3 regions of the Pseudomonas macauensis genome follow, and region 1 is predicted to be linked to each of the others. Evidence: riboswitches for the same ligand, from Rfam matches in the RefSeq annotation. Region 1 holds a riboswitch; each other region holds the start of a gene.
The links. Region 1 has a riboswitch for cobalamin ahead of SD196_RS03890 (TonB-dependent receptor domain-containing protein). Riboswitches for the same ligand answer to the same signal wherever they lie in the genome.
Positions count from the first base shown of each region.

Region 2: it holds a riboswitch for cobalamin, as region 1 does, so the genes downstream of both, btuB (TonB-dependent vitamin B12 receptor) here and SD196_RS03890 (TonB-dependent receptor domain-containing protein) in region 1, are expected to answer to the same signal.
Region 3: it holds a riboswitch for cobalamin, as region 1 does, so the genes downstream of both, cobW (cobalamin biosynthesis protein CobW) here and SD196_RS03890 (TonB-dependent receptor domain-containing protein) in region 1, are expected to answer to the same signal.

Region 1 is NZ_CP138377.1:810,387-820,041, forward strand. Features, by position in the region: gene SD196_RS03855 (hypothetical protein) at 1-336, shown strand, start outside; gene SD196_RS03860 (histone deacetylase) at 321-1,244, opposite strand; gene SD196_RS03865 (MFS transporter) at 1,332-2,537, opposite strand; gene SD196_RS03870 (GNAT family N-acetyltransferase) at 2,749-3,300, shown strand; gene SD196_RS03875 (nitroreductase family protein) at 3,297-4,913, shown strand; gene tesB (acyl-CoA thioesterase II) at 4,927-5,796, shown strand; gene SD196_RS03885 (HAD family hydrolase) at 5,793-6,404, shown strand; gene SD196_RS03890 (TonB-dependent receptor domain-containing protein) at 6,580-8,451, opposite strand; cobalamin riboswitch at 8,539-8,739, opposite strand; gene dxs (1-deoxy-D-xylulose-5-phosphate synthase) at 8,768-9,655, opposite strand, start outside.
Region 2 is NZ_CP138377.1:1,588,166-1,597,820, reverse strand. Features, by position in the region: gene SD196_RS07595 (cobyrinate a,c-diamide synthase) at 1-459, opposite strand, end outside; gene cobO (cob(I)yrinic acid a,c-diamide adenosyltransferase) at 488-1,099, opposite strand; gene btuB (TonB-dependent vitamin B12 receptor) at 1,114-2,928, opposite strand; cobalamin riboswitch at 3,066-3,292, opposite strand; gene SD196_RS07580 (ABC transporter permease) at 3,423-4,568, shown strand; gene SD196_RS07575 (ABC transporter ATP-binding protein) at 4,583-5,350, shown strand; gene SD196_RS07570 (MlaD family protein) at 5,351-6,289, shown strand; gene SD196_RS07565 (ABC-type transport auxiliary lipoprotein family protein) at 6,286-6,924, shown strand; gene SD196_RS07560 (hypothetical protein) at 7,071-7,325, opposite strand; gene SD196_RS07555 (hypothetical protein) at 7,523-7,729, opposite strand; gene SD196_RS07550 (heavy metal translocating P-type ATPase) at 7,794-9,655, opposite strand, start outside.
Region 3 is NZ_CP138377.1:696,180-705,834, forward strand. Features, by position in the region: gene cobN (cobaltochelatase subunit CobN) at 1-745, opposite strand, end outside; gene cobW (cobalamin biosynthesis protein CobW) at 854-1,906, opposite strand; cobalamin riboswitch at 2,141-2,336, opposite strand; cobalamin riboswitch at 2,408-2,621, shown strand; gene SD196_RS03285 (CbtB domain-containing protein) at 2,726-2,914, shown strand; gene SD196_RS03290 (CbtA family protein) at 3,030-3,734, shown strand; gene SD196_RS03295 (cobalamin biosynthesis protein) at 3,806-4,219, shown strand; gene cobM (precorrin-4 C(11)-methyltransferase) at 4,216-4,971, shown strand; gene SD196_RS03305 (hybrid sensor histidine kinase/response regulator) at 5,061-6,839, opposite strand; gene mapR (GntR family transcriptional regulator MpaR) at 7,131-8,546, opposite strand; gene ccoG (cytochrome c oxidase accessory protein CcoG) at 8,633-9,655, opposite strand, start outside.

The DNA.
Region 1 (9,655 bases):
GAAAAGAACATCCGGCCATCGAAGCTGAAGTTCGAGCAGAAGCTGCTCGAACGTATCTCGCTGCAGGTGGCGTTGCACAACCTCTATGTGTTCACCAACTGGAGCCGCTTCCTGCCGCGTTATCTGGATTACTCCGGCCCGCTGCGGGCTCAGGAGCTGCTCAAGCACCATGTGCCGGAACAGGTGCTGGGCGTCTGCGAGAAGGTCTTTGGCGCGGATGCCCGGCAGCGTGCGGCGGTCCTGCTGGGGTTTTCCGAGCAGGAGCTGACGCGCTGGGAGCAGCAACGCCTGCCTTCGCGCATGTGCACCAACAACTCGCGCTACCGCGTGAGCTGAAACTCCCTCGCCACCCGGCTGGCGCTGTGGTGCAGGATGCCATGGCGCCGCGCCAGGGCCTGGCGGTCCTTGTCGTAGCCGCCGCCGATCACGCCGACCACCGGGATGTCGCTGGAAAGACAGCGGCGGATGACATGCTCGTCACGCGCGGCCAGCCCGGCATCGGTGAGTTGCAGGTAGCCCAGGGCGTCGTCCTTGTGCACGTCCACGCCGGCGTCGTAGAGCACGATGTCCGGCTGGTACAGCGGCAGCAGGTAGTCCAGCGCCTCCTCGACCACCTTCAGGTACTGGGCGTCGCCCAGGTGCAGCGGCAGGGGAATGTCCCAGTCGCTCTGCGCCTTGCGCGCGGGGAAGTTCTTCTCGCAATGCAGTGACACCGTCACCGCATCCGGCAAGTTCTCCAGAATGCGCGCGGTGCCGTCGCCCTGGTGCACGTCGCAGTCGAAGATCAGCACGCGGTTGGCCTTGCCGCTTTCCAGCAGGTACAGGCTGATCACTGCCAGGTCGTTGAAGATGCAGAAGCCCGAGGCATGGTCGTAGTGCGCGTGATGCGTGCCGCCGGCCAGGTGGCAGGCCAGGCCGTGCTGCAAGGCCAGCTCCGCGCTCAGCACCGAGCCGCCGACCGCGCGTACGGTGCGACGGGCCAAGGCTTCGGTCCAGGGCAGGCCGAGGCGGCGCAGTTCCTCACGACTCATCTCGCCGCTGCAGTAGCGCTCGATGTAGGCGCGGTCGTGGGCCAGGGCGAGGATGTCCACCGGGCAGAGTTCCGGGCGCAGCAGTTCGGCATCGCCGACCAGCCCGCTGTCCACCAGATGGTCGCGCAGCAAGCGGAACTTCTCCATGGGGAAGCGGTGGTTGTCCGGGAACGGCGGACTGTAGTCGTCGTGGTAGACCAGGGGCAGTGGCATGGTGTCGGCAGATCGGAAGAGACACCACAGGTTACGTCGGCGGAGCGCGCAGACGAAAGGGCCGGCAGTGCGCCGGCCCTTTTGCGTTCAACCTTCGCTGGACAGTGCCGCGCCGCGGCGCTCGTTGCGACTGGTGGCCACCGCGACCGACCACAGCACGAAGCCGCCGATGGCCAGCAGGCTGCCGACCCAGCCCGGCGAGGTCCAGCCGTAGCCGGCCGCCAGGGCCAGGCCGCCCAGATACGGGCCGAGAGCATTGGCGAAGTTGAATGCCGAGTGATTCAGCGCCGCTGCCAGGCCCTGGGCGTCTTCGGCGACGTCCATCAGGCGTGTCTGCAGCACGGTGCCCAGGGCGCCGCCGAAGCCGACGAAGAACACGCAGATGGCGATGGTCCAGATGTTGCCGGCGGTGAACGGGAAGATCGCCAGCACCACCGCGCTCCACACCAGCAGGCCGCCGGCGGTGGGCATCACGGCGCGGTCGGCGAGCACCGGGATGAACAGGTTGCCCAGGGTCATGCCGACGCCGAACACCGCCATCACCAGCGGCACGACACTCGGCGAGACGTGGGTGACGGCGCCGAGGATGTCGGCCAGGTAGGTATACACCGCGAATAGCCCGCCAAAGCCGATGGCGCCGATGCCCAGGGTCAGCCAGACCTGCCCGCGCTTGAGCGCGCCCAGCTCGCGCAGTGGGCTGGAGTCCGGCTCGGCCGGCGAGTACGGGGCGAACAGGCGCACGCAGATCATGGTGGCGACGCCCAGGGCGGCGACCAGGGCGAAGCTCCAGCGCCAGCCCACGGCCTGGCTCAGCCAGTTGGCCAGCGGCACGCCGATGATGGTGGCGACGGTGAGGCCGAGGAACATCCGCCCGACCGCCACGGTGCGCCGGTGCGCCGGCACCACGGAGGCGGCGACCAGCGCGGCGATGCCGAAGTACGCGCCGTGGGGCAGGCCGCTGATGAAGCGGAACAGCAGCATCCAGTGGTAGGTCGGCGCCAGGGCGCTGAGGCCGTTGCCGAGGGCGAACAGCGCCATCAGCAGCACCAGCAGGGTGCGCCGCGGCAGGCGCGCGCCGAGCACCGCCAGCAGCGGCGCGCCGACGACCACGCCCAGGGCGTAGGCGCTGATCACGTGGCCGGCGGTCGGGGCATCGATGCCCAGGGCCGGGGCGAAGTAGGGCAGCAGGCTCATGGTGGCGAATTCGGTGGTGCCGATGGCGAAGCCGCCGACGGCAAGGGCGAAAAGCACCAGGGCCGTACTGCGTTGCAGTCCGGTGGTGGAGGTGGTCATGGGGTTTCCTTGGTCTTTTTCGAGGTGCGCCGTGGCGGCGCGGCTGTCTGCTCAGGGCACGGTCAAGGCAGTGACCGACAGCGAGGGTGCGATAAAAATACCAGATGCGGGCGAGGATGTGCTGAATCGATTGCGCTGGCCGGACGGACTGCGTCCGCCAGACACGTCTGCGGGTATCATGGGGCTCCCGATTAAAACCGAAGGCCCGTCGATGGATATTCCCAGCCTGACCACCGAGCGCCTGCTACTGCGACCCTGGCGCGCCGCCGACCTGCCGGCTTTCGCCGCGCTGAACGCCGACGTCGAGGTGATGCGGCACTTCCCCGCCTGCCTGAGCCGTGAGGACAGCGACCTGCTGGCCGCGCGCATCCTGCTGCACTTCGACGAGCACGGCTTCGGCCAATGGATCGTCGAGCGCCGCGAGGACGGCGCCTTCATCGGCGTGCTCGGGTTGGCGCGGGTGTCCTTCGACGCACCCTTCACCCCGGCGGTGGAAATCGGCTGGCGCTTCAATGCCGCCTATTGGCGTCAGGGGTACGCGCTGGAAGCGGCCCGCGCGGCGCTGGCGTTCGCCTTCGAGCGACTGGGGCTGGATGAAGTGGTGGCCTTCACCGTGCCGGCCAACCTGCCGTCCCAAGGGCTGATGCAGCGCCTGGGCATGCAGCGCGATGAGGCCGGTGATTTCGAACATCCGCGCCTGCCGGAAGGCCACGCGTTGCGTCAGCACGTGCTGTACCGAATCCGCCGGGAAGATGCGGCATGACTCCTGAAGACGGCGTGCGCGTCTACCACGAACTGAGCCGGCACCGTCCGGAGCGCTTCGCCCCCGGCCCAGGCCAGCTCGACTGGGCGACCCAGCCGGCGCCGTTTCGCCGCTATGCCGGTGCCCGCCTCATCGAGTTGCTGCACCGGCCGCAGGAGGAATCGCCCGGCTACGACGAGGTGTTCGCCGGGCCCATCGGCCAGCCGGCGCCGCTGAGTCTCCAGGCCGTCTCGCAACTGCTCTACGACAGCCTGGCGATCTCCGCCTGGAAAGAGGCCGGTGGCAGTCGCTGGGCGCTGCGGGTCAACCCGTCCAGCGGCAACCTGCACCCGACCGAAGCCTATCTGCTGTTGCCTTCCGGGGCTGTGGATAACGCCGCGCTGCTGGCGCACTACAGCGCCGACGAGCATGTGCTGGAGGTGCGCGCCGAGCTGCCCGCGACCCTGGCCGAGCAACTGGACGCCGCGCTGCCCGCCGGCGGCTTCCTGCTGGCGCTGGCCAGCATTCCCTGGCGCGAGGCCTGGAAGTACGGCGAGCGCGCCTACCGCTACTGCCATCACGACCTTGGCCACGCGCTGGCCTGCCTGAGCATCGCCGCGGCGATCCAGGGCTGGGAGGTTCGCCTGCTGCGAGGCGCGGCCGAGTCGCGGCTGGATGCGCTGATCGGCCTGGACCGCGAAGGCTTCAGCGAACGCGAATGCGCCGACGCGCTGCTGTGGATCGGTCCGGCGCAGGCGGCCGAGTTCCCATTGCCGGAGACCCTGCTCAAGGGGCTCGCCGCACTGCCGCTGGCCGGCGTGCCGAATCGCCTGTCGCGGGACTATCGGCACTGGCCGGAGCTGGAGCGCGTGCACCACCTGTGTCGCGCGCCGATGTTGCCGGCGCGTGAATGGCGCGCCGCGAACGCCGATCCGGCTGTGGATAATCCCGGCCTGCCGCTACGCCCGATCCTGCATCGCCGGCGCAGCGCGCAGTCCATGGATGGGCGTAGCGGCATTCACGCCGAGCTGCTGTATGCCTGGCTGCGCCGCCTGCTGCCGGAGCGCTCGCCCGTACCGTTCGCCTGCACGGGCGAGCCGGCGCGCATCGACCTGCTGATCTTCGTCCACCGCGTCCAGGGCCTGGAACCAGGGCTGTACTGGCTGGGCCGCAGTGGTCGCGAGCCAGGCGGGTTGCGTGAGGATTACCTGTGGCAGCCGGTGACGGAGAGCGGTGCGCCGCTGTACCGCCTGCTGTCCGGCGATGCGCGCGGGCTGTCGGCCTTCCTGTCCTGCGGGCAGGACATCGCTGGCGACGGCTGCGTCGCCTTCGCCATGCTCGTTGATCTCGACGCCGCGCTGGCCGAGGGCGCCTGGACCTATCCGCGCCTGTACTGGGAGGCCGGGCAGGTCGGCCAGCTGCTCTACCTGGAAGCCGAGGCGGCGGGCCTGTCGGGCACCGGCATCGGCTGCTATTTCGATCCGGCGCTGGACGAATTGCTCGGTGGTGGTCCGGACTGCCCGGTCAGCCTCTATCATTTCACTATCGGCCGCGCGGTCTGGGATGAACGCCTCACCAGCCTTCCCGCCTACAGCGCGCCACGCCGCCTCCCACTTCAGCAAGACCGCAATTGAGGAAACAACGCGCATGACCCAGATCCTGGACAACCTGGTGGCTCTGCTGAGCCTGGAACAGATCGAAGAGAACCTGTTCCGCGGCATGAGCCAGGACCTCGGGTTCCGCCAGCTCTACGGCGGGCAGGTGCTCGGCCAGGCGCTGTCGGCGGCCAGCCAGACCGTCGATCCCGAGCGCCACGTACACTCGATGCACGGTTACTTCCTGCGTCCGGGCGATGCCAGCAAGCCGGTCGTCTACCAGGTCGACCGCGTGCGCGACGGCGGCACCTTCAGCACCCGCCGCGTCACCGCGATCCAGAAGGGCCAGCCGATCTTTGCCCTGAGCACCTCGTTCCAGACTGACGAAGGGGGCTTCGAACACCAGATCACCATGCCCGACGTGGTCGGCCCGGAGAACCTGCCGACCGACCTCGAGCTCAAGCAGCGCAGCGCCCAGCAGTTCCCCGAGCGCATCCGCGACAAGCTGCTGTACCCCAAGCCCATCGAAATCCGCCCGGTCACTCAGAACGACCCTTATGACCCGGTGGTCGGCGAGCCGATCAAGTACCTCTGGCTGCGTGCCGACGGCAAGCTGCCGGACGTGCCGGCGCTGCACAAGTACATCCTCGCCTACGCCTCGGACTTCGGTTTCCTCACCACCTCGCTGCTGCCCCATGGCCGCTCGGTGTGGCAGAAGGACATGCAGGTCGCCACCATCGACCATTCCGTGTGGTTCCACCGCGACCTGCGCGCGGACGAGTGGCTGCTCTACGCCATCGACAGTCCCTGGGCCGGCAATGGCCGTGGCTTCGTTCGCGGCAGCGTGTTCAACCGTGACGGCCAATTGGTCGCTTCGGCGACCCAGGAAGGCCTGATCCGCCACCGCGAGGATTGGTCGTGAGACTCGACGAGATACGCCACTGGGTGTTCGACATGGACGGTACCCTGACCCTGGCGGTGCACGACTTCCCGGCGATCAAGCGGACCCTGGGCATTCCCCAGGAGCACGACATCCTCTCCCATCTCGCGGCACTGCCAGAGGACGAGGCGGCGGCCAAGCATGCCTGGCTGCTGGAGCACGAGCGCGAGCTGGCGGTGGCCTCCACCGCAGCGCCCGGTGCGGTGGCGCTGGTACGGGCGCTGCATGGCGCGGGCTATCGCCTGGGTATCCTGACCCGCAATGCCCATGAGCTGGCGCTGATCACTCTGGAGGCCATCGGCATTGGCGATTGCTTCGCCGCCGAGGATGTTCTCGGCCGTGGCGAGGCTGATCCGAAGCCCAGCCCGGACGGCTTGCTGCGTTTGGCGTCGCGTTGGGATGTGGCGCCGCAGCGGATGCTGATGGTCGGCGACTATCGCTTCGATCTCGACTGCGCCCGCGCGGCTGGTGCGTGCAGTGCGCTGGTGAACCTGCCGGATCATCTGCCGGAAAATCCCTGGCCGGAGCTGACCGACTGGCATGCGCGTGATTGCGCGGAGTTGGGGCGGATGGCGGGGGTGTTGGGCTAGGCCCTCAGACGGGTGAACAGGGATATTCAGTGCTTTGGCGCAGAAACACCCAAATCCCACAACGGCGGATAACGCCAGAGGCGTTATTCGCCCTACGAACTGCTCCTTGCCCGGGCTTTGGCGCCGACGGCGTACAACCGCGAACGGTTGTACGCCCTACGGTCGGGGCAGGCCCTTACAACTCCGGCGTCCAGGTCACCGCCAGCAGCGCGGTGCGGCCCGGTTCGCGGTAGGGGCGGGCTTCGCCCATGAAGTCCATCGGGCTGGTCGGGCGCAGGTAGTCGCCCAGGGCGTAGTTGCGGTCCAGGGCGTTATCCAGCTTCAGGTCGAAGCGAATCTCATCGCTGGCCAGCCAGCTGGTGCGCAGGTCGAGCACGCCGTAGCCGGCGAGTTCGCGGGTATTGGCGGCGTCGTCATAACGCTGGCTGACCGCGCGCCAGGAGCCGCCGACGCCGTAGGCGCCGAACTGGCGGTCGAGGTCCAGGCTCAGGGTGCGGCGCGCGCGCGTGGGCAGGGTGTGGCCGGTGTCGCGGTCGCGTGGGTCTATCAGGCTCAGGCCGAGGTTCGCCTGCCAGCCCAGCACCTCGCGGGCGACGCTGGCCTCGAAGCCATTGATGCGCGCCTTGGCGATGTTCTCTGGCTGGTTGCTGGTGCTGTCCCAGGCGATCAGGTCGTCGACGTCGGTGCGGTACAGCGAGGCCTCCAGATGGGTGCCGGAAAAATCGCCGCGCCATTGCAGCTCGTAGGTCTTCGAGGTCTCGGGCTTGAGGTTGGGGTTACCGGCGCCGGGGTAGTAGAGGTCGCTGAAGGTCGGCGCGCGGAAGCCTTCGCCGTAGCTGGCGATCCAGCTCTGGTTGTCGCCCACCGGCAGGCTGAAGGCGGCGTTCCAGCTGTTCTGGGTGCCGTAGACCTGGTTGTCGTCGTGGCGCAGGCCCAGTTCGGTGCCGAAATGTTCGCCCTTGAAGCTGTGCTGGGCGAAGAAGGCGTGGTTCTCGCGCTGGTCCTGGGCGAACTCGGTGCTGCCTTCGACCCGGTCTTCGTACCAGTCGGCACCCAGGGCGAGCTGGTTGGCGGCGTCCAGTTGCAGGCGGTTGATCCAGCCGGCCGAGTGGCGGGTGGTTTCCAGGGTGCCGTTGTTCCAGCTGTCGGCGGCGCCCACGGCCTTGTTGCGGTCGAAGCTGCGGCCCAGTTCCAGGCGGCTGTTCCAGATGTCAGTGAGCTGTCCTTCGAGGTAGCCGCTGTAGCTGCTGACGCGGAATTCGTCGCGCGGCAGGCCCGGCTCGAAGTTGTAGGCGTCGTCGTATTCGTTCTTGCCGCGCTGGTCGTTGAGGTTCAGGCCGGCCTTCCAGTCCTCGTTGAAGCGGTGGTCGAGGTTCAGGTGCACGGCCTTGTTGCGCTGGGCGTCGTCGTCGCTGTCGGCGCCGACGTTGTCGCTGGTGCGGTCCCAGCCATCGCTCTCGTCTAGGCTGCCGCCCAGGTTGAAGGTGGTGCGCTCGTCGCCGCCGGAGAGATTCACGCTGCGTTCGAAGGTGCCGTGGCTGCCGGCCGCCAGGCGCACTTCCGGGTGCAGCCCGGCCTCGCCACGGCGAGTGAAGATCTGGATCACCCCGCCGATGGCGTCGGCGCCGTACAGCGACGAGCGCGGACCGCGGGTCACTTCCACGCGTTCGATGTTGTCGATGCTCAGGTAGTCCAGGCGGGCGATGCCGGTGCTGGCCGAGGCAACGCGCTGGCCGTCGACCAGGACCAGCGTCTGCGCGGTGCTGGTGCCGCGAACGGAGTAGGAGACCACCCCGCCGGAGCTGCCCATCTGCACACCGGGCACGCGCTTGAGCAGTTCGGGCACGCTGCGTACCTGCAGGCGTTCGATGTCCTTGCGGGTGAATACGCTGTTGGCGGCGGTGGCCTGGGCGCGCGGCTGGACGTGGCGGCCCGAGGTGATCACCAGGGCGGGCATGGCGTAGACGTCGCCGGTCGGAACGGTGGTTTCGGCGAAGGCCAGGCCGGGCAGCAGGCCGGTGGCCAGGGCGAGTCGGGTCAGTTTCATGGATCGTCCTCAAAAGCGGTCGGATGACTTTCGAGGAGGGCGTGGCAAGGGCGGCGGGCCGCACTTGACGGTGCGGCCCTCCGCAACACCTGTCGGGGCGTACGAGGGCGGTCTCCGGGCTGCCGACACTCACGTCTGCGGCCTTCCCATGCGGATGCACAGTGGCGGTTCGCAGCGCTGCAGGCCGGGGCCTGCGGTCGGTTACCGTTGCGGGGGCAGCGCAGGTCTTTCACCTGCTTCCCGTTACCTCGAACGAAAACGGGCGCACCTTAGTGGGTGCGCCCGTCACTGGCAATACTCCGGGAGAGGCATGCGCTCAGCGGTTGCCGAGCGCCTCCAGGCGAGCGCTCACCGAGCGTTCGATGCCGGCAGCGTCAAGACCGCACTCGGCGAGCATCTGTGCGGGCTTGGCGTGCTCGACGTAGTAGTCCGGCAGGCCCAGGTGCAGGATCGGCTGCAGGATGTTCTCGCGGGCGAGGAATTCGCTGACGGCGGCACCGGCGCCACCCATCACGGCGTTTTCCTCGAGGGTCACCAGCAGGTCGTGGCTGGCGGCCAGCTGGCGTACCAGTTCCTCGTCCAGCGGCTTGACGAAGCGCATGTCGGCGACGGTGGCGTCGAACTGCTCGGCGACTTTCAGCGCCTCGGCCAGTTGCACGCCGAACACCAGGAAGGCGACCTTGCCGGCCTTGCCTTCGCGGCGCACCACGCCCTTGCCGATCTCGACCGGTTCCAGCGCCGCCTCGATGAGGGCGTTGGGGCCGGTGCCGCGCGGGTAGCGCACCGCCGCCGGGCCTTCGAAGTGATGGCCGGTGGTGAGCAGCTTGCGCAGTTCGTTCTCGTCGCTGGGGGTCATCACCAGCATGCCGGGGATGCAGCGCAGGTAGGAAAGGTCGAAGCTGCCGGCATGGGTCGGGCCGTCTTCGCCCACAAGACCGGCGCGGTCGATGGCGAACAGCACGTCGAGGTTCTGCACCGCGACGTCGTGGATCAGCTGGTCGTAGCCGCGCTGCAGGAAGGTGGAGTAGATCGCCACCACGGGCTTGGCGCCGTCGCAGGCCATGCCGGCCGCCAGGGTCACGGCGTGCTGCTCGGCGATGGCGACGTCGAAGTAGCGGTCCGGGAATTTATCCGCGAAGGCCACCAGGTCCGAGCCTTCCTTCATCGCCGGGGTGATGCCGACCAGGCGCGGGTCCTGGGCGGC
Region 2 (9,655 bases), 780 kb from region 1:
GCCGATGCGGTTGGCGAGCACGCCGGAGAATGGCAGGTCCGGTTGGTAAGTGGCCATGCCGACCGCCAGCGCGCCGAAGGTCTGGGCCATGGACTGCCCATTGATCACCGCCATCACCGGTACGCCGAAACGACGGGCGAGATCGGCGGCCGAGGGTGAGCCGTCGAACAGCCCCATCACGCCTTCGATCAGGATCAGGTCGGCCTCCTCGGCGGCTTCCCAGAGCAGGCGGCGGCTCTCAGCCTCGCCGACCATCCACAGGTCCAGCTGGTACACCGGCGCGCCGCTGGCGCGGGCGAGGACCATCGGGTCGAGGAAGTCCGGGCCGCACTTGAACACCCGCACCTTGCGCCCGAGGCGCGTGTGCAGGCGCGCCAGGGCGGCGGTGACGGTGGTCTTGCCCTGGCCGGAAGCGGGGGCGGCGATCAGGAGTGCGGGGCACTGACGGGAGTCGGACATCAGGTGCGCTCCGGCACGACGGCAGCCATCAGAACTCCACCCCTTTCTGCGCCTTGATCCCGGCCTTGAAGGCATGCTTCACCAGGCCCATCTCGGTCACGGTATCGGCCGCCTCGACCATCGCCGGCAGCACGCCGCGCCCGGTGGCGACCACATGCTGCATCGGCGGGCGGGCCGCGATGTCGGCGAGCACGGTATCCAGCTCCAGGTAGCCGTGCTTGAGGGCGATGTTCACCTCGTCCAGCACCACCAGGCCGACCTGCGGATCGCTCAGCAACTGGCGGGCGACCTCCCAGGCCTCGCGGGCCTTGGCGATGTCGCGCTGGCGGTCCTGGGTCTCCCAGGTGAAGCCCTCGCCCATCACGTGGTAGCTGACCTCCTCGGGGAAGCGCCGGAAGAAGGCCTCTTCGCCGGTGGTGGCCGCGCCCTTGATGAACTGCACCACGCCCACCTTCATGCCATGGCCCAGCGCGCGGGCGACCATGCCGAAGGCCGAACTGCTCTTGCCCTTGCCGTTGCCGCTGTGAACCAGGAACACACCGCGCTCACCCTGGGCCTGGGCGATCTTCTCGTCGACCACGGTCTTCTTGCGCTGCATGCGCGAACGGTGGCGTTCGTCCTTTTCCGGGGATTCGCTCATCGGTCTCTCTCCTCTCAAAGGGCCTGGTAGCGCACGCCGAAGAGTACGGCGCGGCCGGGCTGCTCATAGCCCAGGGTGGTCTGGTAGTCGGCGTCGAACAGATTGCTCAGGCGCGCCTGCAGGCGCCACTCCGGGCTCAACGCGTATTCGCCGCGCAGGTCCAGGGTGGCGAAGCCGCCCAGGCGATTGCGGTTGCCCAAGTCGTCATAGCGGCGACCCTCGGCGTGCAGGCTGGCGCCCAGGCTCAGCGCGTCGAAGCGCCGGTCGAGGTCCAGGTTGAACAGTTGCCGGGCGCGGCGCGGCAGGTCGTTGCCACGGCTGCCGCTGGCGCGGCTTTCCGGGTCGAGCAGGCTGGCGTTGGCGTTCCACACCCAGTCCCACCACTGGCTGCCCAGTTGCAGTTCGATGCCGCGGATGCGCGCCTGGTCGATATTGTCCGGTGCCCGCAATGCCGAGTCGTAGGCGATCAGGTCGTCGACCACCGTGCGGTACAGGTTCGCCGCCCAGTGCCCCCACTCGTGGCGGCCGTCCACGCCGAGCTCCACGCTGCGCGAGGTTTCCGCGTCCAGGTCGGGGTTGCCGTAGCCGGGGTAATAGAGTTCGTTGAAGGTCGGCGCCTTGAAGGCCGTGCCGTAGCTGGCGAAGGCCCGCACGGCGTCGGTCAGCGCGTAGCCCCAGGCGAGGTTGCCGGTGTTGCGGCTTCCGAACTGCTGGTTGTCGTCATGGCGCAGGCTCAGCTGCCAGTCATGACGCCCCAAGCGGCCCAGGTACTGGGCGAAGGTGCCGCGATTATCGCGGGAGGTCACCGCATAGTCGGTGGAGCTGCTCAGCTCGTCCTGCTGCCAGTCGTAGCCCAGGGTCAGGGTATGGCCGGGCGCGAGTTCCAGGTCGTTCTGCCAGGACGCGGTATCACGGCGGCTGTCGAAGCGCGAGTAGAAGGCGCCGTCCTGGTAGGCATCGGACTTGTCCTCGCTGCGCCCAGCGGACAGGCTCACCTGCCAGGGCTCCAGCGGGGCGAAGCGCGCGCGGCCGCCGATGACCCGCTGCACACCATCGTTGTAGGCATCGAAGCCCTGGGTGCGACGGCTGTTCACCGTGTCGAAGTCGTTGTGCGAGTCGGTCTGCAGCAGGCTGCCGTCCAGTTCCAGGCCGCTGTCGAAACGGTAGCCCGCACGCAGCGAACCTGAGAGGTTGCGGTAACCGTCACTGTCCGGCTCATGGCCGCTGGCGCCGTTGGCCTTGGCGTCGATGCCGGCGGTATCCAGGCTGGACACGCCCAGGGCGAACCAGCCGCGCCCGTTGCCGGCCGAGACCCCGGCACTGCCTTCATAGGTGCTCTGGCTGCCCGCGCCGGCGTAGGCCCAAGGCTTGAAACCCTGGTCCACGGCCTGGCGGGTGAATATCTGGATCACCCCGCCGATGGCTTCGGAGCCATACAGGCTGGAGCGCGGCCCGCGCACCACCTCGATGCGTTCGACCAGTTCCACCGGCAGGTCCTGGAGCGATGCACCGCCAGAGGACACCGAACCGGCCTTGATGCCATCGATCAGCACCAGCACATGGTCGGATTCGCTGCCGCGCAGATAGAGGTTGGTGGCCTTGCCGGGCCCGCCGTTGCTGCTCAGGGAAATCCCCGGCAGGCGCCGCAGCAGATCCGGCACCGACTGCGCCTGGGCGCGTTCGATGTCCACGCGGTCCAGCACGCTGACCGAGGCGAGGCTCTGCCCGGCGCGTTGCTCGGTGCGCGTGGCGGTCACCAGTTGATCGTCGAGCGCCAGCGGCGCTTCGTCGGCCGCCTGGCCCAAACAGGAGAAGCCGCTCAGCGCCAGGGCTGTCGGCCAATAGAGAAAATGTTTCACGTGAACTCACTCCGCCGCTCTCACCCGCGCGGCTCTGACCCGAAAAGGCAGGCGGAGGACGGGAACGCCCCGGCAGCAGGCCGGAGCGATCGGCAGCGCCTCCCGCGATGCCATGGCTTGCAGCAGGCCGGTCTCCGGGCTTGCGAGTGGAGTCGTGACTGGCTCCTGAAACCGCGCCTTCCCATGCCAAGGGCACAGTGGCGAAATGCGGCTCGATGCTCGCTTACCGTTGCGGGGGCAGCGCCGGACTGGTCGGACCCTGGGGTCTGAATTCACCGGCTTCCCTGTTTCACCCCCGACTTGCGCCGGGGGCACCTGAAGCAGGCGCGCAGCTTAGAGGCTCGCGGCCTGGGGCGTCAATTGAACAAGCTGTCGCGGCCAGTGCCGACGCCCGCGCCAGAGCGGCTCAATCGATAAACACAAGTCAAGTGGAGGCATGGCAGAACTTCGCTAGAATGCGATGCATGACGACGACCGCACGGCCCGGCCAACTCCAGCTCGATCCCCACTCCAGCCCCCCACTGATGCACGTCAGCGGCGACTGGACTCTGGCGCATTTCAGCGCCCTGGAATCCCAGGTCGCCGGCGTGCGCCACGGCGGCCAGCCCGCCGCGCTGGATTTCAGCGACCTGGGCGCGCTCGATACCGCCGGCGCGGCGCTGCTCGCCGAGCTCATCGGCGGCACGCGCATGGACCAGCTCGAACAGATCACCCGCAACCTGCCCGCCGAGCGCCAGGCCCTGCTGCGCACCGTGGGCAGCGCCATCACCCAGTGCCGCCTGGACGAACGCAAGCCACCGCCCGGCAACGCCGTCGTCGACGTACTCGAACGCATCGGCATCGCCACCCTGACCTTCCGCGGTCATGTGATCGGCGGGCTGGGCTTCATCGGCCTGCCCCTGCAGACCCTGGCGCGAACCCTGCTGCGCCCGCGCCGCTGGCGCCTCACCTCGCTCACCGCGCACATGGAGCAGACGGGCCTGGACGCTGTACCCATCGTTGCCCTGCTCACCTTCATGGTCGGCGCGGTGGTGGCCTTCCTCGGCGCCACGGTGCTGAAGAAATTCGGCGCGGCGATCTACACCGTCGACCTGGTCGGCTTCGCCTTCCTCCGCGAATTCGGCGTGCTGCTCACCGCCATCCTCCTGGCCGGCCGCACGGCCAGCGCCTTCACCGCGCAGATCGGTTCGATGAAGGCCAACCAGGAGATCGACGCCATCCAGGCCCTGGGCATGGACCCGGTGGAGCTGCTGGTGCTGCCCCGGGTGCTCGCCCTGCTGCTGGTCCTGCCGATGCTGACCTTCCTGGCGATGATGTCCGGCATCTTCGGCGGCGGCGTGGTCTGCGCCCTGAGCCTGGACATCTCGCCACGCATGTTCCTCTACATGCTGCAGAACGACATCGCCGTGCAGCATTTCCTGGTGGGCATCGTCAAAGCCCCGGTGTTTGCCTTCATCATTGCCGTGATCGGCTGCCTGGAAGGCTTCCGCGTCAGCGGCAGCGCGCAGTCGGTGGGCGAGCACACCACCTCCGCCGTGGTCCAGTCGATCTTCGTGGTGATCTTGCTGGATGCGGTGTTCGCGCTGTTCTTCATGGAGATGGGCTGGTGAGCGAACCGATCATCATGGTCCGCGATCTGGCCAACCGCTTCGACAGCCACGCCGTGCACGAGCACCTGGACCTCGACGTGATGAAGGGCGAGATCCTCGGCGTGGTCGGCGGCTCCGGCACCGGCAAGTCCGTGCTGCTGCGCAGCATCATCGGCCTGCGCCAGCCCAGCGAAGGCAGCGTCCACGTATTCGGCCAGAACCTGCCGGCGCTGCCACCGTCACAGCGATCGAAGCTGGAGCGGCGCTTCGGCGTGCTGTTCCAGAACGGCGCGCTGTTTTCCTCGCTGACCGTCAGCGAGAACATCTGCCTGCCGCTGATCGAGCACGCCGGGCTGTCCCGCAACGATGCCGAATTCATGGCCAAGGTGAAGATTTCCCTCGCCGGCCTGCCGCCGGATGCCGGCGCCAAGTACCCCGCCGAACTCTCCGGCGGCATGGTCAAGCGCGCCGCCCTGGCCCGCGCCCTGGCGCTGGACCCGGACATCCTGTTCCTCGACGAGCCCACCGCTGGTCTCGACCCCATCGGCGCCGCGGCCTTCGACCAACTCATCCTGACCCTGCGCGACGCCTTCGGCCTCACCGTGTTCCTGGTCACCCACGACCTGGACACCCTCTACACCATCTGCGACCGCGTCGCCGTGCTCTCGCAAAAGCGCGTGCTGGTAGTGGGGCCGCTGGATCAGGTGGCCGAGACCAACGACGCCTGGGTACAGGACTACTTCCACGGCCCACGCGGCCGTGCCGCGCTGCAGGCCACCGAACACCTGCGGGAGGAAAGCTGAATGGAAACCCGTGCCCATCACGTGCTGATCGGCCTGTTCACCCTGATCGTCTCGATCGGCGCGCTGCTGTTCGCGCTGTGGCTGGCGCAGTCGAGCAACGACCAGAAGTTCAAGTTCTACGACGTGATCTTCAACGAAGCGGTGACCGGCCTCTCAGAAGGCGGCACCGTGCAGTACAGCGGCATCCGCGTGGGCGACGTGGTGTCCCTGCGTCTGGATCCGAACGATCCGCGCAAGGTCCGCGCGCGCATCCGCGTCTACGAAAGCACGCCGATCCGCGAAGACACCCGTGCCAAGCTGGCGCTTACCGGCGTCACCGGCCAGGCCATCATCCAGCTCTCCAGCGCCGCCCAGGACAGCCCGCCGCTGGTCAGCCAGGACGGCAGCATCCCGGTGATCAAAACCATCCCCTCGCCGCTGGCCAAGCTCCTGGCCAATGGCGAAGACATCGCCACCAACGTCAACACCCTGCTCGCCAACGCCAGCCGGCTGTTCTCCCAGGAGAACGTCGACCACATCAGCCGCACCCTCGAGCATATGGACCAGGCCACCAGCGTGATCGCCGATCAGCGCGCCGATATCCGCCAGACCATCAAGGAAATGGCCGCCGCCAGCGAGCAGGCGCGCATCACCCTGGCCAACGCCAGCGCACTGCTCGAACGCGCCAACCAGACCCTCGGCAGCCGCGGCCCGGCCATCCTCGACGACACCCAGAAGACCCTGGCCGCCCTGCGCGCCAGCAGCGAGCGGGTCGAGCAACTCCTCAACAACAACTACGACGCGGTGAACGGCGGCATGAGCGGACTGGGCGAAATCGGCCCGGCGGTGCGCGAGCTGCGCGCCACCCTCGAGGACCTGCGCGGCGTCACCCGTCGCCTGCAGGAGAACCCCGCCGGCTACCTGCTCGGCCGCGAACGCAACAAGGAGTTCCAGCCATGACCGCCCTTCCCCGACTGCTTGGCGTCGCCGCCCTGCTCGGAATGCTCAGCGCCTGCTCGATCCTCCCGGAAGCGGAAACCCCGGACTTCTATCTGCTGCCGGCGGCCCAGCAACCCGTGCGCAGCAACGCGGCGGTGCACTGGTCGCTGCGGGTCAGCGCCCCCAGCGCAAGCCTCGCGCTGGATAACAACCGCATCGCCGTGATCCCGCAGGGCAACCAGATCAGCAGTTACCAGGGCGCGCGCTGGAGCAACCGCGCACCCGGCCTGCTGCGCGACCGGCTGCTCGACGCCTTCACCGCCAACGGCAGTATCCACGCCCTGAGCAGCGACGACGCCAGCCTGCAGGCCGACCTCGACCTCACCGGCGAACTGCGCGCCTTCCAGAGCGAATACCAGGGCGGCAAACCGGTCGTGCACATCCGCTACGAAGCGCGTCTGGTGCGCACCCTCGGCCAGCGCATCGTCGCCTCGCGCAGCTTCGAGGTCCGCCAGGCGGTGGACGGCAAACAGGTCGCGGAAGTGGTCAGCGCCTTCGGCAAGGCCAGCGACCAGCTCGCCGCGCAGGTAGTGGAGTGGACGTTGCAGCAGGGGCAGGCGCAAAAGATCGGGCAGCCAGCCCAAGCCGACAACTGACCCGTGGCCTGAGCTGATCGATACCAGCAGGGGCCGCCCGCGGGCCGTCCATTGCACATAAGGCACGGATTATCTGTAGGAACGAACTTGCTCGCTAAGGAGCGCTCCAGCGGGGACGCCAAAGTGCCCCCTTGGCTGGCCTGCCGCTACTTGTGGCAGTGGTACGGGCTCTCGCCCTCCAGCTCCTGATCCGTCTCCACATCGCGGATGGTAACGATGGCCTTGGGGTACACCGAGCAGAGGGAATTGCGCACGGTGTAGATGCCGCTGCCATGGGCAAGGAACTTGCCGTTGCTCAGGGCCTTGCCCGACTCGTCGTGGGCGCTGACTTCGTAGTTGCCGGTCATGGTGATGCAGCCACCGAGGGCCAGCAGGGACAGTACGGGGATCAGGTATTTCATGGCATCTCCTTGCTACGCGATGCGCCGACAGTGGCGCGCCCGTCGTTCCCTGACGGTTTCGCGAAAGCGGGCTGGTGATTCGAACGACCGCCAGCAAGTGGCGGTGGGAGTTCGACCCGAACTCAGCGACGCAGTTCAGCCAGCGGCCCCACCAAACCCGTGAGATTGTCTGGAGGGCTCACCGCGGGAAGGTCGTCTCAGCGCTTGCCCATCGAGCGACGGGAGCCGCGCGGATGCGGCGGACGGTATTCCGCCTTGTCGTGCGGCTTGCGGTGCTGATAGGCCGAATTCGCCTGCTTCTGCGCCGCCAGGGCGGCCTTGGCGAGTTCGGTCAGGGACAGAGTGGTGGATTCTTGAGCGTTTTCCGCGCTGTCGTCGCGGGGCGGCTGCTGAGAGGAAGTCATGGGTCGAAGGTTCTATAAGAGGCTGGAACGGCACACATGATAGCCGATCTCGCCCACCTGCGGCTCACGCCGGCACGTCGACAAGACGAGCGCCCGGCTGTCCGAGGGCCTCGTCGAAACGCAGCAGGCGGCCGGCATTGCCCAATACCAGGAGGGTGCTGAGGTTGTGCAGGATCGCCGCGATCATTGCCCCGGCAGCGCCCAGCAGACCAAAAGCGGCGGCCGCGACGATGGCCAGGGTCCAGCCCAGACCGATCAGCACGTTGACCTGCAGGGTGCTGCGGCACTGACGGCTCAGGCGCACGCAGGTGCCCAGACGACGAAGATCGCTGCCGATCAGCACGATATCCGCCGAAGCCAGGGCGATATCCGCGCCACCGGCGCCCATCGCCACCCCGACCACGCCGGCCTTGAGTGCCAGCGAGTCGTTGATGCCGTCGCCCACGACCAGCGGCCGGAAACCCTTGCGGATTTCCTCGTTGACCCGTGCCAGCTTGTCTTCCGGCAGGGCCTGGGCAACCACGCTGTCGATGCCGACCTCACGGGCCAGCGCATCGGCCACGCTCTGGCGATCGCCGGTAAGCAGCAACTGGCGCCCTATTCCGAGCTCACGCAAGTCCGTCACCGCGAGCGCCGCCTCGGGGCGCACGCTGTCGGCCAGCAGCAGCCAGGCGCGGAAGCGCCCGCCCAGCGACAGCCCGGCGATGGGACCGTCGTGATCCGGCACCGCCGGCGTCGAAATCCCCAGACGAACGAACAGTTCCGGTCGGCCGAGAGCAGCCTCACCCTGTTCGGTCCGAGCGACTACACCCAAGCCTTGCCGTTCGTGGATGTCGGCGAGCGGGTGATGCGCATCGTGGGGTGCCAACGAGGCCAGCGCGCGGCTGACCGGGTGGCTGCTGGCGGCGCCCAGGCTGGCGGCCAGCCGCTCGATGTCGTCCCGGACTTCACCGGGCTCCGCGCGCACGGCCTGCAGGCGCAGCGCGCCGTAGGTCAGGGTGCCGGTCTTGTCGATCACCAGGGAGGTCAGGTCGGCCAGTTCTTCGAGGAACGCCGAGCTGCGAATCAGGATGCCGTGGCGGGCCGCGACCGCGATGCCGGCGATGGCGGTGGCCGGAGCCGACAGCACCAGCGCACAGGGGCAGGCGGCGACCAGCACGGCCAGCATGGCCTGCGGATCGTTGGTGATGAACCAGGTGACGGCGGCGATCAGCAGCACCAGCACCATGTAGCGCCCGGCATAGCGTTCCAGCAGGCGCGTGATGGGCGGCTTGGACTGTTCGGCGCGCTGCATCAGGGCGATGACCTTGCCGAGGGTGGAGGCATCGCCGGTGCGGGTCACTTCGATGCGCAGCAGGCCGTCGAGGTTGATCGCGCCGCCATAGACGTCCATGCCGACGCCTGCCTCCAGCGGCACCGACTCGCCGGTGATCGGTGCGGTGTCCAGGCTGGCCTGGCCTTCCAGCACCCGGCCATCGGCAGGCACCCGATCCCCCGCGCGGACTTCCACCTGGTCGCCCGGCCGCAACTCGCCGTTGTCGACTTCACGCACGCTGCCATCGTCGACAATCAGCCGGGCCTGGCTGCGGGTCAGACGTCCCAGCGCCTCGATAGCCTCCTGCGAGCCGATCACGCTGCGTTCTTCCAGCACGTGCCCGAAGATCATGATGATGGGCAGCAGCGCGGCGGTCATCAGGTCGCCGGTGGCCCAGGCGCCCAGCATGGCCAGGGCGATGAGCTGGTCGGTGATGCCGTGCAGGCTGGGATGACGCAGGCTGTACCAGCCCGAGCGCAGCACCGGTACCGCTACCAGCAGGGACGCGACGCCCAGGAGCACCTGCGCCACGCCTTCCTGTTGCGGGGCGAACCAACGCCAGAGCAGGCCCAGCACCAGCAGGCCGAGGGCGATCATCGCCAGACTGAGTT
Region 3 (9,655 bases), 110 kb from region 1:
TCGCCAGGCACGCGGCTTCCTTGAGGCTGGCCACGGCGATGGGCAGTGGGTTGATGCCCTGGGCCTGCAGGCGTTCGCAGAAGGTGTCGATAAAACCGGTGTTCGCCGCTTGCAGGTGCGTGCGATAGAACAACAAGGCGGCCACCGGGGACTCGGGGTGCCAGTCGACCTGCCAGTGGGCGAGGTCGCTGCTGCCAATCTGCGGGTGATAGACCGCCACGCGCGGCAGGGTTTGTGGCTCGCTCCAGGCGTAATCGCGTTGCAGGTGACGGTTGGCGAGGCAGGCGAAGAACTGCCGGGCGTTATCCATGCCGCCCTGGCGCAGGTACTGCCAGAGGCGTTCGGCATCCTGCGGCGGGACGCTGCACAGGGCGCTGAGCTCGGGGTCGGGTTTGTCGTCGCCGGGTACCGCGATCAGCGTGACGCCGCGCTCGGCCAGCGCCACCAACTGCTCCATGCCGTAGCGCCAGTAACCGACTCCACCGTGCACGGAAATCAGGATCACCTTGGCGTGCTGCAGCACCTCGTCGACGTAGAGGTCCACCGAGGCGTGGTTCTGCAACTGCATGGGGTTGGCCAGGCGCAGGCTCGGGTAATCCTCCGGCAGTTCGCGGGCGGCCTCGGCGAGCAGCGCCAGGTGCGAGTCGCCGCTGCAGAGGATCACCAGGTCGGCGGGCGTCTGGGCCAGGTCGGCGATGCCGTCGTCGGGGACGAAGCCGCCGGGTTGGGTGCGCAGCAGGTGCATGGAACTCGCTCTGTGGTGGCTATCTGTAGGAGCGAGCTTGCTCGCGAACCAGCCCGGCTTTGGTATCGCCGGGTAACGCTGTTCGCGAGCAAGCTCGCTCCTACAAGATCAGGAGAGGGCGGTACGCAGCTCGTTGGCGATGGTGGCCTGGTCCAGTTCCTGGCCGATCACTACCAGGCGCGTGGCGCGGTTTTCATCGCTGCGCCAGGCGCGGTCGAAGTGCTTGTCGAAGCGCTTGCCGACACCTTGCACCAGCAGGCGCATGGGTTTGCCGGGGATGGCGACGAAGCCCTTGATGCGCAGCACGGCGTGGCGTTCGACCAGCGCGTTCAGTGCATCCAGCAGGGCGCGCTCTTCTACTTCCGGGAGGTCGACGTGGAAGGAGTCGAACTCGTCATGGTCATGATCTTCATGGCCCTCGTGGTCGTGATGCGTCGGGCGGCTGTCGATGTGCAGCTCGGCCTCGGCATTCAGACCCAGCAGCACGGAGAGCGGCAGTTGGCCGGAATTGGCTTCGACGATCTTCACTGCCGGCGGCAGTTCCTCGGCGACTTCGGCGCGCACGCGGGCCAGGGCGTCGGCGTCCAGCAGGTCGGCCTTGTTCAGCACCACCAGGTCGGCGCTGGCCAACTGGTCTTCGAAGAGTTCGTGCAGCGGCGATTCGTGGTCCAGGTTCGGGTCCTGCTTGCGCTGCTCGTCGACCTGCTCGGGATGGGCGGCGAAGGTGCCAGCGGCCACTGCCGGGCTGTCGACCACGGTGATCACCGCATCCACGGTGCAGGCGTTGCGGATTTCCGGCCACTGGAAGGCTTGCACCAGCGGCTTGGGCAGGGCGAGGCCCGAGGTCTCGATGAGGATCTGGTCGAGGTCGCCGCGGCGCGCCACCAGCTCGCGCATCACCGGGAAGAATTCTTCCTGCACGGTGCAGCACAGGCAGCCGTTGGCCAGTTCGAAGACGCGGCCGACCGCTTCTTCTTCGCTGCAACCGATGGAGCACTGCTTGAGGATTTCACCGTCGATGCCCAGCTCGCCGAATTCGTTGACGATCACCGCGATGCGGCGGCCTTCGGCATTGTCGAGCATGTGGCGGAGAAGGGTGGTCTTACCGGCACCGAGGAAGCCGGTGACGATGGTGACGGGGAGTTTGGCCAGGGTTTTCATGCGCGCCTCGCAAGCGGAAGTTGGAAGGCGGATGAAGGGCGCGAGCGCGGGTTCGCCGCGCAACGAAGGTCGCCACCGGATCACCCCGCCCGGTTGTCTGTTGATAACGAACCGGTTCTGGATCTCGCGAGCTAGAGCCAGGCAAGGCGGAGGATCGCCGGGGACGCGGAGTTGACTGTAGTCAATGAGCAGTCCACGGCGATCCTCCAACGCAGCATGGCCGACGCGCAGCAGATCGAAAACCAGTCACGAGGCAGGTCTCCTGGCTCACAGCCCTCTGTCGTCCCTTCGCCTTCCCGCCCGAATCGGCAGTGGCGCGTGAAGAGACAGGCTGTTCACAGTTGCGGGGGCAGCCGTGGCGCATCCGAAGATTTCCACGTTCCCTCTTAGCTCCGGCCAGCGCCGGAGAACCTCGAAGGGCAGAAGGCTACGCAGCGATGACGGGGCGGTCAATCGCCGGGGATCGGTTGCCGCGCGGTTGACGCTCGCGGGGCTTCGTGGTCAGCTAGCGCGGTTTCAGGTGTCTCGCGCCGTCGCGCGCGAGGTGAAACGGGAAGCCGGTGCGTCCACAAGGACCAGTCCGGCGCTGCCCCCGCAACGGTAGGCGATCGTAGGGTCATCAGTAGTCACTGTGCGCACGCATGGGAAGACTGACCCGCTTGGCCACGAGCCAACGTCGCAAGCCCGGAGACCGGCCTGGAATGCTTCGTTTTTTGGCAAACCCGCGGTGGGCGGGCGCAGGCCGTGGCGCGACCTTTTGGCGCGTTCGAATGCGTTCAACCTCTGCGTTCTCTACTTTGATTTCTAGAGGGAACGTTCATGTCCAGCAGTATCCTGACGCAACAGGCGTCGAGCACTTCCATCCCCCTTTCCAAGCGCATCGCCCTGGCCGTCGGCGCCAGCCTGCTCGGTGCGCTGCTGGTGTATTTCGCCGGTTTCTCGCATCTGGAAGCGGTGCACAACGCTGCCCACGATACCCGTCATAGCGCGGGCTTCCCCTGCCACTGATCTGTGTGGGCTGCGTGTAGACGCGGCTGAGTTGAAGCGTCCCTGACTGCTCGTTCGATGCGGTCACGGACATGCTTTGCCTGCCATACGCGGCCCGAGAGTCCGGAGAACTGCAATGATCAAACGTATCGCCCAGACCGCCGGTTTCGCCGGTCTGATCGCGGCGCTGGTGCTGACTGTCGTCCAGTTGCTGTGGGTATCCCCGCTGATCCTCAAGGCGGAGACCTATGAGAAATCCGAGCCGGTAGCGATGGCCGAACACAGTCATGAGCACGCCGACGGTGCCGCCGCTGGCCACCATCACGACGCGGAAGCCTGGGAGCCGGAAGACGGCTGGCAGCGCATCCTCTCCACCACCGGCGGCAACCTGGTGGTCGCCGTGGGCTTCGCCCTGATGCTGGCCGGCCTGTTCACCCTGCGCGAACCGGGCAAGACCTCCGAAGGCCTGCTCTGGGGCCTGGGCGGTTTCGCCGTGTTCACCCTGGCGCCGTCGTTGGGGCTGCCGCCGGAGGTTCCGGGCACCGCCGCCGCTGAGCTGACCCTGCGCCAGACCTGGTGGATCGGCACCGCCGCGTCCACCGCCGCCGGCCTCGCACTGTTGGTGTTCGGCCGCAACTGGGCACTGAAGATCGTCGGTGCCGCGCTGTTGGTGGTACCACATGTGATCGGCGCGCCCCAGCCGGACGTGCATTCCAGCCTCGCGCCGGAAAGCCTCGCCCATGAGTTCATCATTGCCTCGCTGGTCACCAACGCGGTGTTCTGGGTGGCGCTCGGCCTCGTTGCGGCCTGGCTGTTCCGCCGCTTCGCGCCGTCGGCCTGATCCACGCGCTATGCTCGACCCCGCAGCCGGCCCAGCCGACTGCGGGGTTTTTCATTTGGAGGAGAGTGACGATGACGCTGGTTGCTGGCCTCGGTTGCCGCCGGGGCTGCCCGCTCGATGAACTGCGTGCCTTGCTGCGGGAGACGCTGGCCGAGGCCGGGCTCGACGAGTCGAACCTCACCGCGCTGGCCAGCGCCACGCTGAAGGCCGACGAGGAAGGACTGGCCGCCCTGGCCGCCGCGCTCGACCTGCCGCTGGCGCTGTTCACGCCGCAACAACTGGCCGCTTGCGAGAAACACCTGGGCGAGCCCTCCGACGTGGTGCGCGCGGCGACAGGCAGCGCCAGCGTGGCCGAGGCCGCGGCACTGCTGCAGGCCGAAGCCCAGGGCGGTGCCTCGGCACGCTTGCTGGTGGGCAAGCGCCGCAGCGAGCAGGCCACCTGTGCGCTGGCCTTTGTCCCCGTTGAGCCCCAGGAGCAACCATGACGGTCTACTTCATCGGCGCCGGTCCGGGCGATCCGGAACTCATCACGGTCAAGGGCCAGCGCTTGATCCGCGCCTGCCCGGTGATCCTCTACGCAGGCTCCCTGGTGCCGCCGGCGGTACTGGAAGGGCACAACGCCGAGCGCGTGGTGAACACCGCCGAGCTGAATCTGGAGGAGATCGTCGCGCTACTGGCGCAGGCCCACGCCGAGGGCAAGGATGTGGCGCGCGTGCACTCCGGCGACCCGTCGCTGTACGGCGCCATCGGCGAGCAGATTCGCCAGCTGCGCGAGCTGGATGTTCCCTACGAGATCATCCCCGGCGTCACCGCCACCTCCGCCTGTGCGGCGATTCTCGGCTGCGAGCTGACTCTGCCGGACATTTCCCAGACGCTGATCCTTACCCGCTATGCCAGCAAGACGCGCATGCCCGAAGGCGAATCCCTCGCCGAGCTGGCGCAACATCGCGCAACCCTGGCGATTCACCTGGGCGTCGGCCAGCTGGAATCCATCGTGGCCGAACTGCTGCCGCACTACGGCGCGGATTGCCCGATCGCGGTGATCCATCGCGCCAGTTGGCCGGATCAGGACCAGGTCACCGGTACTCTGGGCGACATCCTGCCCAAGGCTGCCGCCAAGGGCTTCCGTCGCACGGCGCTGATTCTGGTCGGCAAGGTGCTGGGGGCAGAGGGCTTTGCCGATTCGTCGCTGTACAGCGCAGGGCATGCGCATCTGTATCGAGGCGGCTCTTTGTAGGAGCGAGCTTGCTCGCGAACCTGCCCAGCGTTGGTATCGCCGGGTAACGCTGTTCGCGAGCAAGCTCTCTCCCTCAGAGGCCATCAGGTTCAATCGTCCAGCGGCTCCAGCTCGCTGAGCTGTTCGTCAATCATCGCCTTCAACTGTTCTGCCGCCAGCGGCTTGTGCAGCAACGGCCAGCCGTGGGCGGCGGCCTGGGCGAGCAGGTGCGGGTCGGTGTCGCCGGTGACCAGCACGGCGGCGATCCAGTCGTCGTCATAGTGGGCATGCAGACGGGTGATGGCGTCGATGCCGGTCTGGTGGTCGCGCAGGCGATAGTCGCTGATGATCAGGTCCGGTTTCTCCCGCGCCGCCGGGTCGTCCAGCAGGTCGGCGACGTCGGCGACGATGACGTGGCGGTAGTCCCAGCTCTGGAACAGCAGACGCAGGCCTTCGCGGTTTTCCGCGTCGTCCTCGATCACGTAGATCAGCTTGTCCGTGCCGACCACCGTGCGTGGCGGTGGGATTTCCTCTTTGCGCGGCTGCACGGCGGTGGCGCGGGGCAGGCTGATCATGAAGACGCTGCCGTGGCCTTCGCGCGAATGCAGCGCCAGCGGGTGATCGAGCAGGCGAGCGGTGCGCTGGACGATCGCCAGGCCCAGACCGAGGCCCTTGCTGCGGTCGCGCTCGGGGTTGTTGAGCTGGTGGAATTCCCAGAACACCTTCTGTCGCTCGCGCTCGGGAATCCCCGGCCCGCTGTCCCAGACCTCCACACGCACCAGGCGGCCACGGCTACGCCAGCCGATCAGCACGCCGCCGCGGTCGGTGTAACGGATGGCATTTTCCACCAGGTTGCGCAGGATGCGTTCGAACAGCGCAGGGTCCGACTGTACGAACGGCGCGCCCGGCCGCACGCGCAGGCTCAGGCCCTTGTCGGCGGCCTGCACGCTGCATTCCTGCTGGATGCGTTCGAGCAGTTCGGCGAGGGAGAACGTCTGCAGGCTGGGCTGGACGATGCCGGCATCCAGGCGCGAGATGTTCAGCAGCGCGTCGAACAGCGAGCCCTGCGCGGCGAGGGCACGGGAGATGTGGTCGACGAGGTGCTCGCTGGCCTCGTTCAGTGGCTGTTTCTTCAGCGCGCCCAGGTACAGGCCCAGGGCGTAGGTCGGCTGGCGCAGGTCGTGGCTGGCGCTGGCGAGGAAGCGGGTCTTGGCCTGATCGCTACGTTCGGCGGCCTCTTTTTCGATGCTCAGTTTCTGCAGCAGTTCGATGTTCTCGAAGCGCAGCAGCAGCGAGTCCACCAGGGTCGCGTGGAAGCGGTAGGCGAAGGCGATGATGGTGAAGGCGTAGAGCAACGCCGCCGCGCCAAGGGTCTTGCTCAGGGCGTCGGGCAGCAGCACCAGCAGGCTGGCGAAGGGCAGGGCGAAGGCCGGCAGGATGAACAGGTAGAACAGCGGCAGGACGATGCTGTAGGCGTTCATCACGCCGGTGCCCAGGCCCAGCAGGACGACCACCACATACATCTGCATCGACGGCGGCAGCACGGTCATCCAGTAGGCGGCGGGCAGGCCCCAGAGCAGGCCGGACAGCCCGGTGGTGATCATCACCTGGATCAGCCAGCGGCGCCGGGGTTCGGTGCCGCTGTCGCGCAACTGGTCGTAGCGCCGCAGCAGCCACAGGCGGGCGCCGCCGAGCAGGGTTTGTGCAGCGAACCAGGCCAGCAGCGACTCCAGCGGCAGAGCGCCCTTGAGCACCCAGGTGGTGAGGCCGGCGACCAGGTAGGCAGCGATGATGGAGAAGGGCGAGTTGCGCCGCAGCACGTCGAACTGTTCGGCGCGCACCGCTTCGGCGTAGGGGGATTGGCTGAGATCGCGCTGCCAGAGGTTCATCGGGCCGTCCGTGGACTGTCAGTGGGCACTGACTGTATAGCAACGACGGTCGGGCAAGCCCAGCGCTTTCAGGCCCGCCAGTGGTCGCCGCGCGACGCCATTCCCCGCCGCAGGTACCAGCGCACGCCCCAATGCACGCCAAGGGCGGCGCACACCGTCAACAGTATCGTCAGAGTTTCCGCATCCATGACCGTTTCCCTCGTCCGGGTTCCTGCCTGACAGGGTATTCCTGCGACAAACCGCCGCACAGGTACAGATTCTTTCCGAATGTGCGGAGCAGTCCTGCAACGATCAGCCTTGCAGCGAGTGAATGATCCGTCCGAGGGTTTCCATCGCCTGCTCGCTACGGGCTGTCCACGGGTGGCCGTAGTTCAGCCGCAGGCAGTGGCCGAAGCGTCTGGTGGCCGAGAAGATCGGCCCCGGCGCGAGGCTGATGCCCTGGGCGAGGGCGAGCTGGAACAGCTTGAGCGCGTCGATCTGCTCGGGCAGCTCCAGCCACAGGAAATAGCCGCCGCTGGGGCGGGTGACCCGGGTGGCGGCGGGGAAGTGCCGGGCCACGGCGGCGAGCATTGCGTGCTGCTGGCTTTCCAGGGCGTGGCGCAGCTTGCGCAGGTGACGGTCATAGCCGCCGTGCTGGAGGTAGTCGGCGATGGCGGCCTGGGCCGGCACCGAAGCTGACAGGCTGGTCATCAGCTTGAGCCGTTCGATCTGCTCGGCGTAGCGCCCGCCGGCCACCCAGCCGACCCTGTAACCCGGCGCCAGGCTCTTGGAAAACGAGCTGCAATGCATGAACAGGCCTTCGCTGTCGAAGGCCTTCACCGGCTTGGGCGCCTGGGCGGCGAAGTACAGTTCGGCGTAGACGTCGTCCTCGATCAGCGGCACCTGGTGCTTTGTCAGCAGGGCGGCGAGGGCGCGTTTCTTGTCCTCGGCCATGCTGGCGCCCAGCGGATTCTGGAAGTTGCTCATGAACCAGCAGGCCTTGATCGGCAGGCGCTCCAGGCTGTCGGCGAGCACGTCGAGGTCGATGCCCTCGCGCGGGTGCACGGGAATTTCCACCGCCTTCAGTTTCAACCGCTCCAGCACCTGCAGGCTGGCGTAGAAGGCCGGCGCCTCGATGGCCACCAGGTCGCCCGGCTGGGTCACCACTTGCAGGCACAGGTTCAGCGCTTCCAGTGCGCCGTTGGTGACCACCAGCTCCTCCACCGGCAGCGGCATGCCGCCGACCATGTAGCGCAGGGCGATCTGCCGGCGCAGCGCGTGGCTGCCCGGCGCGAGGTCGGCGACCACCGAGCGCGGGTCCATGTCGCGCACGGCGTGGGCCATGGAGCGCGCCAGGCGCGGCAGGGGGAAGAGTTCCGGTGCGGGGAAGGCCGAGCCGAAAGGCACGGTGTCCGGGTCCTTGATGGAACTGAGTACCGAGAATACCAGTTCGCTGACGTCCACTTCGGTGGTCTGCGCGTCGTGGCGGGCGATTTCCGGCTCGGCCAGGGCGCGCTGCACGTGCTCGCGAACGAAGTAGCCCGAGCGCGCGCGGGCGACGATCAGGCCGCGATCCTCCAGCAGGTAGTAGGCCTGGAACACGGTGGAAGCGCTGACCCCGTAGGTGCGGCTGGCGTGCCGCACCGAGGGGACTTTCTGGCCGGGGGCGAGCACACCGCTGCGGATCAGGCCGGCGATCTCGTCGGCGAATTTCTCGTAGCGCTTCATCTTGTCCTGCACGGCGGCCTGAGGGGCGGAAGAATCCGCCCACTCTAGGCGCTGTGCCGAGGTCACGCCAAGCTCCCGCGCCATCTTCAGCGCCTCGGTGAGACGAAGGTGCTGGCGGCGTCGATCACCTCATTGCCGTCGCTGACCCTGAAGTGCAGCGGCACCGAGCCGCCGGTGCTGCTCTGCGCCAGGCTTGCCACCGAGATGGCGAAGTCACGGATCTCGCCCGGCTGCAGCGTCAGCTCGGGCACGCCCTGCAGTCGGTAGCCGGCGCCGTCGGCGAGGCTCAGCTGGTAGTGCTGCGGCTGCTGGGTCTTGTTGATCAGCTTGAGGTTGTAGATGTTCTCGATCTCGCCGGCGGCGTTCTCGCGGAACAGGCCACGGTCGCGGGCGATGTCGAGGTTGATCAGCGGCCGCGCTTCCAGCGCCCAGACGAACGCGCCGATCATCACCAGCAGCACCGCCGCGTAGCCGATCAGGCGCGGGCGCAGCAGGTGGGTCTTGCCGCCTTCCAGCGCGCGCTCGGAGGTGTAGCGCACCAGGCCGCGGTCGTAGCCCATCTTGTCCATCACCGAGTCGCAGGCGTCGATGCACGCGGCGCAGCCGATGCAGGCGATCTGCAGGCCGTCGCGGATGTCGATGCCAGTGGGGCAGACCTGCACGCACTGCTGGCAGTCGATGCAGTCGCCCAGGCCGAGGGCCTTGGGATCGGCGTCCTTCTTGCGTGCGCCGCGGGATTCACCGCGTGCCGCGTCGTAGGAAATGATCAGGGTGTCCTTGTCGAACATCACGCTCTGGAAGCGCGAGTACGGACACATGTGGATGCACACCTGCTCGCGCAGCCAGCCGGCGTTGGCGTAGGTGGCGGCAGCGAAGAAGGCGACCCAGAAGGTGCTTTCCAGGTCGAGCCTGAGGGTGAACAGGTCTGCCACCAGCGGCCGCACCGGCGTGAAGTAGCCGATGAAGGTGATCGCCGTGACCAGGCTGATCAGCAACCAGAGGCCGTGCTTGGCGCCCTTGCGCAGGACCTTCTCGGCGCTGACCGGGCCCTTGTCGAGCTTCATGCGCTGGTTGCGGTCGCCTTCGGTGACCTGCTCGGCCCACATGAA